One region of the Trinickia sp. NRRL B-1857 genome, then DNA from elsewhere that is predicted to be linked to it. Evidence: riboswitches for the same ligand, from Rfam matches in the RefSeq annotation. Region 1 holds a riboswitch; the other holds the start of a gene.

Region 1 (3,406 bases):
GGGCTTCGGCGGCGGCAACGCCGCGGGCACGCTGCGTGCACTAGAGGGCGAACGCGAAGTCGAACGTACCGTGCCGACGCGCGACGGGGCCTATGTCGACTTCTATCGCGCGGTATCGACGGCCGCAACGAACGGGACGCCGTTCCCGGTATCGCCGCAAGACGCCGTCGACGTCATGACGATCATCGAACTCGCAAACGAAAGCGCGCGCGAAGGCAAGCGGCTGCCCTTCGTACGCCTGCCGGCTTGAGCGTAACCCGCCAATGCAAGATTTTGAGCCGGTATGTCATCGAGCTCGGCATGCCGGACGTTTGTTATCGCGAGACCACGATGGTCCGCCCACACACTAAAACCCATGCATAAGCACAAGGAGAATGGGATGCAACGCTCGATTCGCGCACTCGTTTATTGCGCGCTGGTTTCCACGCTAGCGGCGTGTGTCGTCACACCGCCGCCGCCGCGGCGGCATCCCCCGCCCCCGCCGCCGCCGCCCCCCGTGGTCCGGCCCAATCCGCACGAGGCCGAACTTGCACGGCGCGCCGAAGTGGACGAGCGAATCGACAATCTGAGCCGCCGCATCGATCAACGCGTCGACCAGGGCTACTATCCGCCGCCTACCGGCGCTGCGCTGCACCATCGGCTGGACGTAATCCGCCAAGAAACGGGCGACATGGCGGGCCAACACGGTGGCGGTATTTCAGCCGACGAGCAGCGCGTCATCAATCAAGAACTGGACGGCGCCGCACGGGCGATTGGCTATTGAAGTAGCAACGGCACGCGCTGCCATTAAAAAACGCGGCATCGCCGAAAGGCGTGCCGCGTTTTTTTCCAACCGTGGGAGCCGAATCGAAGGCCGGCCCCTCGATCGTTCGGCTCAGCGCCGCGCCTGGGTCGCCATCCGAACGGCAAGGCCGGCAAGCACGGTACCCATGATCCAGCGTTGCACCATCACCCAACTCGGACGGCCCGCGAGAAACGCCGCGATCGAACCGGCCATCATCGCCACGACCGTGTTCACCGCGAGGCTCGCTGCGATTTGCAGGCTGCCGAGCGTCAGCGACTGCGCAAGCACGCTGCCACGGTGCGGATCGATGAATTGCGGCAGCAGCGATAGGTACAGGACGGCGATTTTCGGATTGAGCAAGTTGGTCACGAAGCCCATGACGAAAAGCTTGCGCGGGCTATCGGCGGGCAAATCCCGCACCTCGAACGGCGAACGGCCGCCCGGCTTCAAAGCCTGCCACGCCAGATAGACCAAATAGAGCGCGCCGCCGAGACGCAGCGCGTCGTAGGCGAACGGCACGGCCATCAGCAGCGCGGTGATCCCGCAGGCCGTGCTGACCATATAGAAGACGAAGCCAAGCGCCACGCCTCCGAGCGAAATCATGCCCGCGGCTCGCCCCTGGCAAAGCGAGCGCGACACGAGATAAATCATGTTGGGACCGGGCGTCAGCGCGATACCGAGCGCGACGAGACCGAACGCGAGTAGAGAACCGGACGTGGGCATTGCTTCTCCTCGATCGACGATGGATTGATGGCAGGCCTTGCATGCCCAGGCGCGCGGCGGATCCGTCGACCAAGGCGCTCGCGAAAAACGCGCATTCACCTTCGTCCCCGCGCTTCCCGATGGTGTGCTCCATCTCACGGCGCCAGTCGCGCGGATGAATCGATTATTTCATGCTTCGTCGTGATGCGCCGCAAACCGCGCATTGTCTGCTCAATCACGCAATAACGGTCGTACCGAGCGTCGCTTCGATCTCGCGCATCATGCGTTCGATCCATCGGCGCAGCACGCTGTCGAAGCAAACGACGGCGGTCGAGCCCGCGACCAGCCGGTAGACGTCGTTGCGGCTCACCTTCGAGATATGGGCCGGATCGAGCCAGGCTTCGTTGGCCGCGAGCAAACGCAGCGTCTTGAGTCCAATCAGAATCGGCCACAAACAAGCCAGACGCAGGCGTACCGACAGGCGCGGGATCGAGAACGTGTAGTCGGCCGCGGCGCGATAGTGCGCAAGCGCCGTCGCCATCAACTCGACGAGGACGGGACGCGCACGCAACGAACCATCGGGCGCCATCATCGATTCGACGGTGAGCCCGTGCCTTGTCAACAGCGGCTCGGGCAAATAGCAGCGGCCGATACGCAGATCTTTCGCGCAGTCTCGTAGGATGTTCGTCAACTGGAGCGCCTTGCCGAAGCGCACGCCGCGCGCAATCACAGTCTCGGCCGGTTCGGCGAAGGTGCCCGGCACATGCGCGCAGGTCATCTTCGTCCAAAACTCCCCGACGCATCCGGCAACGAGGTACGTGTAGCGATCGAGCTCGGCCATATCCGTCAGCGCGGCGACCGCCCCCGAATCCTCGGACGGAAATGTTTGCAAGTCGAACTCCATGCCCGTCGTGAGCGTGGCTACGATGTCGCGCACGGCATCGCGATCGGCCGGTTCGAGCTCGTCGAGCAGCGCGAGCGCCGCGTCGAGCGTTTCGAGCAAGCGCTTCTCGTCGGGCAGTGCCTGCGTGGCGGCCACCTCGCCGGCAATGCTGCGAATCGCGGCGGCCGTTTCCTCGCTGCGGTCGCCGCCCACGGCGGCGCGCAGCGCCAGCAGCAGCGATAACCGGCGCGCGGGCTCGATGAGCGAGGTGTCGGCGATCGTGTCGGCGGCCCGCGCGAGCAGATACGCCAGGCCGACCGGGTCGCGCATTGCCCCGGGCAAGACGTTCAACGTCAAATAAAACGAGCGGGAAACACTTTTCAGCAGGGGGCCGAGCAGATCGGCGCGAGCAGCGTTGGACATGAATCGAATGAGTGAGGGACGCACCGGTGCGCCATTGTAGCCGTCCGCCGCGGTGCGCCCGTCCTTCGTCAGACAACGACTATGTGCCGACCGATGCCTTCAGTTTGCGATCGGCACTCAGCACGAGCGCAAGCCCGCTCAAAATCGCCGCCATGCCGGCGACTTCCCCGAGCCGCAAGCGATTGCCGAGAAAAACGTAGTCCATGAGCGCCGTCACGATCGGCACGAGATAGAACAGGCTCGTCACATTCACGAGATCGCCGCGTTGCACCAATCGATAGAACAGCAACTGCGCGAAAACGGAGATCACGAGCGCGAGCCACAGCACCGACACGACGAGCGTCGCGTCCGGCCGAAACGCGAGCGGCATGGTCGGGGCGATCGCCGCGCACATGACCAGGCCGACGGCGTTTTGCAGCGGTAGCACGTCGATCGGTGCCTGGGCGATGCGCTTCTGAAAGATCGCGCCGACGGTCATGCAACCGAGCGCCGCCAGTCCGAGCACCGCACCGCCGACCGAACTCGCCGCCGCGTTCCCGCCTGGATGAACGACCAGCGCCAAGCCGACGAGCGCGATCGCAAGCCCCGCCAGCCGGCGCGGCGAGTGACGCCGC
Region 2 (3,406 bases), 940 kb from region 1:
AGCGGATCGCTAGGCGATCGATGTCGTGCGCGTAGCGGTTGTAGGCGACCACGGCGGGAATCGCCGCGAACAGGCCGATCGCGGTCGCCGTCAGCGCCTCGGCGATGCCGGGCGCCACGTTCGCAAGCGTCGCTTGCTGCACGTTGGCCAGACCGCGGAACGCGTTCATGATCCCCCACACCGTACCGAACAACCCGATATATGGGCTGACCGAACCCACCGATGCGAGAAAGGCGAGGTTGGCCTCGAGCACGTCCATCTCGCGCTGGAAGGCGGCGCGCATCGCGCGGCGCGCACCGTCGAGGATGGCGCCCGGATCGTTGATCCGCCGCTCCTTGCCTTTCAAGAACTCACGCATGCCCGACTCGAAAATCCGCTCGAGCCCGCCGATCGTATGCCGGTTGTTGGCTGCGCTTTGATAGAGCGCCTGCAAATCGCCGCCCGACCAGAAATCCCGCTCGAATTGTTCAGTTTGCGCTCGCGCCCGCCGGATGGCAAACCACTTGCGGAAGATGAACGTCCACGACATCAGCGAGAGCAGCAGCAGCAGCCCCATCACCGCTTGCGCGAGCACGCTCGCGTTCAGGACGAGGGAAATGATCGACAAATCTTGTGCGTTATTCATAAAAAGTGTGCTTATGCGTCAGAACGGCGAGGTCCCTGCAAGGTACGCAAAGGCTAATAGTCGGCCACTTGAAAGCGTTGATGCATCAAGGCGGAACCCCGTTTGGTATCGAGCGGCACGATACTAGTTCATCGACGTAGTCCTCAACGGAAATTAGGCGTTTGCCGTTGACACGCCCTCTGCAAATGCTCGCGGATCGCGGCGCAGCGCATCGGCAACCGAAACAGGCAACGCGACAGGCTTGAGCGTGGCGAGCTCGACGCAGCCGACCCGAATCGTGCCGACGGCGAGCGTTACGCCGTCGCGCCGCGCCTCCTGCACGAATTCGACGCTCGCCTTGCCCAGACGCTCGATGCGGTTCGCGATCGTCAGAACGTCGTCGAGCCGCGCCGGCGCGCGGTACTGCACGGCCGTCTGACTCACGATGAAGACGATGCCGTGCTCCTCGGCGAGCCTGCGTTGATCGATGCCGCACGCACGCAGCCATTCGGTGCGCGCCCGCTCGAAAAACTTCAGATAGTTCGCGAAAAAGACGATGCCGCCCGCATCGGTGTCTTCGTAATAGACGCGGATCGGCCAATCGAAGCTGAATTGCACGCCGCGATGGCTGGTTGGCTGGTTCATGGCCCGGCATTTTACCGGATGTGCCAACCGGACTCGAAATTGCTTGGACAGCCCCGCCAATCGGGCGTTTGCGTGGTGCCGCCCCGGCCGACCCGAGCGATAGACGGGCTGAGCGCGGTGCATCTCAAAGGGAGCCAATTGCCTATTGGGTGCGCTTCACATAAACTAACGCGCTCATCCCTGCGTGACTGGCGATAAAGCCCTTCGGGGTCAAGGTGGAGCGACCCACCGTGAAGCGCAGGGTGCCGTTTTGCCGTTCGCCTGGGCAGCCGAAAGATGGTGCGCCGTTGTTTGCGTCGCCAGCGGTTGTCTCGCCCACGCAACGGAATCTTCCGCCACGTCTGGGCTGGCCCACCGCCAGCAGCGCAAGCGTACGACCTGTACGTGTCCCGCGCACGATTCGGCCAACCTGTACACCCTTAACGGAACGCGTATGTTTGACAGAGCCCAAAGCACCATCGCTAACGTCGATCCTGAAATCTGGAACGCCATCCAGCAGGAAAACCACCGCCAGGAAGAGCACATCGAGCTCATCGCGTCGGAAAACTACACGAGCCCGGCCGTGATGGCCGCCCAAGGCTCGCAATTGACGAACAAGTACGCCGAGGGCTATCCCGGCAAGCGCTATTACGGCGGCTGCGAATATGTCGACGTCGTCGAACAGCTCGCGATCGATCGCGTGAAGGCGCTGTTCGGCGCCGACGCCGCGAACGTACAGCCGAATTCGGGCTCGCAGGCTAACCAAGGCGTGTTCTTCGCGATGCTCAAGCCCGGCGACACGATCATGGGGATGAGCCTGGCCGAAGGCGGCCACTTGACGCACGGCTCGCCCGTGAACATGTCGGGCAAGTGGTTCAACGTGGTCAGCTACGGGCTGAACGAGGCCGAAGACATCGATTACGACGCCGCCGAGAAGCTGGCGCAAGAACACAAGCCGAAGCTGATCGTCGCGGGCGCTTCCGCATTCGCGCTGAAGATCGACTTCGAGCGTCTGGCCAAGATCGCGAAGTCGGTCGGTGCGTATCTGATGGTCGACATGGCGCACTATGCCGGCTTGATCGCAGCGGGCGTGTACCCGAACCCGGTGCCGCACGCGGATTTCGTCACGACGACCACGCACAAGAGCCTGCGCGGCCCGCGCGGCGGCGTGATCCTGATGAAGGCCGAGTACGAAAAGCAGATCAATTCGGCCATCTTCCCGGGCATCCAAGGCGGCCCGTTGATGCACGTGATCGCCGGCAAGGCGGTGGCGTTCAAGGAAGCGGCCTCGCCGGAATTCAAGACGTATCAGCAGCAGGTCGTGGAAAACGCGCGCGTGCTGGCCGAAACGCTCGTCAAGCGCGGTTTGCGTATCGTGTCGGGCCGCACGGAAAGCCACGTGATGCTCGTCGATCTGCGCGCGAAGAAGATCACGGGCAAGGCCGCCGAGGCAGCGCTCGGCGCCGCGCACATCACCGTCAACAAGAACGCGATCCCGAACGATCCGGAAAAGCCGTTCGTGACGAGCGGTATTCGTCTGGGCTCGCCTGCAATGACGACGCGCGGCTTCGGCCCGAAGGAAGCCGAGCAAGTGGGCAACCTGATTGCCGACGTGCTCGAGAACCCGGAAGACGCGGCTACGATCGAGCGTGTGCGTGCTCAGGTGAGCGAGCTCACGAAGCGGTTCCCCGTTTACGGCTAATCGGCTATGCGCTGCCCCTTCTGCCGGCACGAAGATACGCAAGTCGTCGACTCCCGCGTATCCGAGGACGGCGCCGCCATTCGGCGGCGCCGGCGTTGCCCAGCCTGCGACAAGCGTTTTACGACGTACGAACGGGTTGAGCTGACGTTGCCGGCGGTGGTGAAGAAGGATGGCAGCCGCAGCGAGTTCGACCGCCGCAAAATTGCCGCGAGCATGCGGCTCGCATTGCGCAAGCGTCCCGTTTCCGCCGAGGCGATCGATGCGGCGGTGGCCCGCATCGAATACCAATTGCTCGGCAGCGGAGAGCGAGAGGTTCGCAGCGAGCGGCTTGGCGAACTTGTGATGAACGAGTTGCTTGCGCTCGATAAGATCGCCTACGTGCGGTTTGCTTCCGTGTACCGGCGCTTCGAAGACGTATCCGATTTCGAGGATGTGATCGAGGAGTTTCGCCGGCCGAAGCAAGACAAGCCCACGCG

The links. A riboswitch is a leader RNA that binds a small molecule or an ion and turns the genes downstream of it on or off. The one in region 1 is predicted to bind ZMP and ZTP.
Region 2: linked by a shared signal. The riboswitch ahead of glyA (serine hydroxymethyltransferase) and the one ahead of AB1286_RS11935 (LysE family translocator) in region 1 are both predicted to bind ZMP and ZTP.

What each region holds. Positions count from the first base shown of each region.
Region 1 is NZ_JBFLUK010000001.1:2,677,610-2,681,015, reverse strand. It holds gene AB1286_RS11945 (oxidoreductase) at 1-250, shown strand, start outside; gene AB1286_RS11940 (hypothetical protein) at 380-763, shown strand; gene AB1286_RS11935 (LysE family translocator) at 875-1,507, opposite strand; ZMP/ZTP riboswitch at 1,544-1,667, opposite strand; gene AB1286_RS11930 (phytoene/squalene synthase family protein) at 1,722-2,792, opposite strand; gene AB1286_RS11925 (DMT family transporter) at 2,872-3,406, opposite strand, start outside.
Region 2 is NZ_JBFLUK010000001.1:3,621,470-3,624,875, forward strand. It holds gene tolQ (protein TolQ) at 1-625, opposite strand, end outside; gene ybgC (tol-pal system-associated acyl-CoA thioesterase) at 779-1,249, opposite strand; ZMP/ZTP riboswitch at 1,424-1,523, shown strand; gene glyA (serine hydroxymethyltransferase) at 1,683-2,930, shown strand; gene nrdR (transcriptional regulator NrdR) at 2,937-3,406, shown strand, end outside.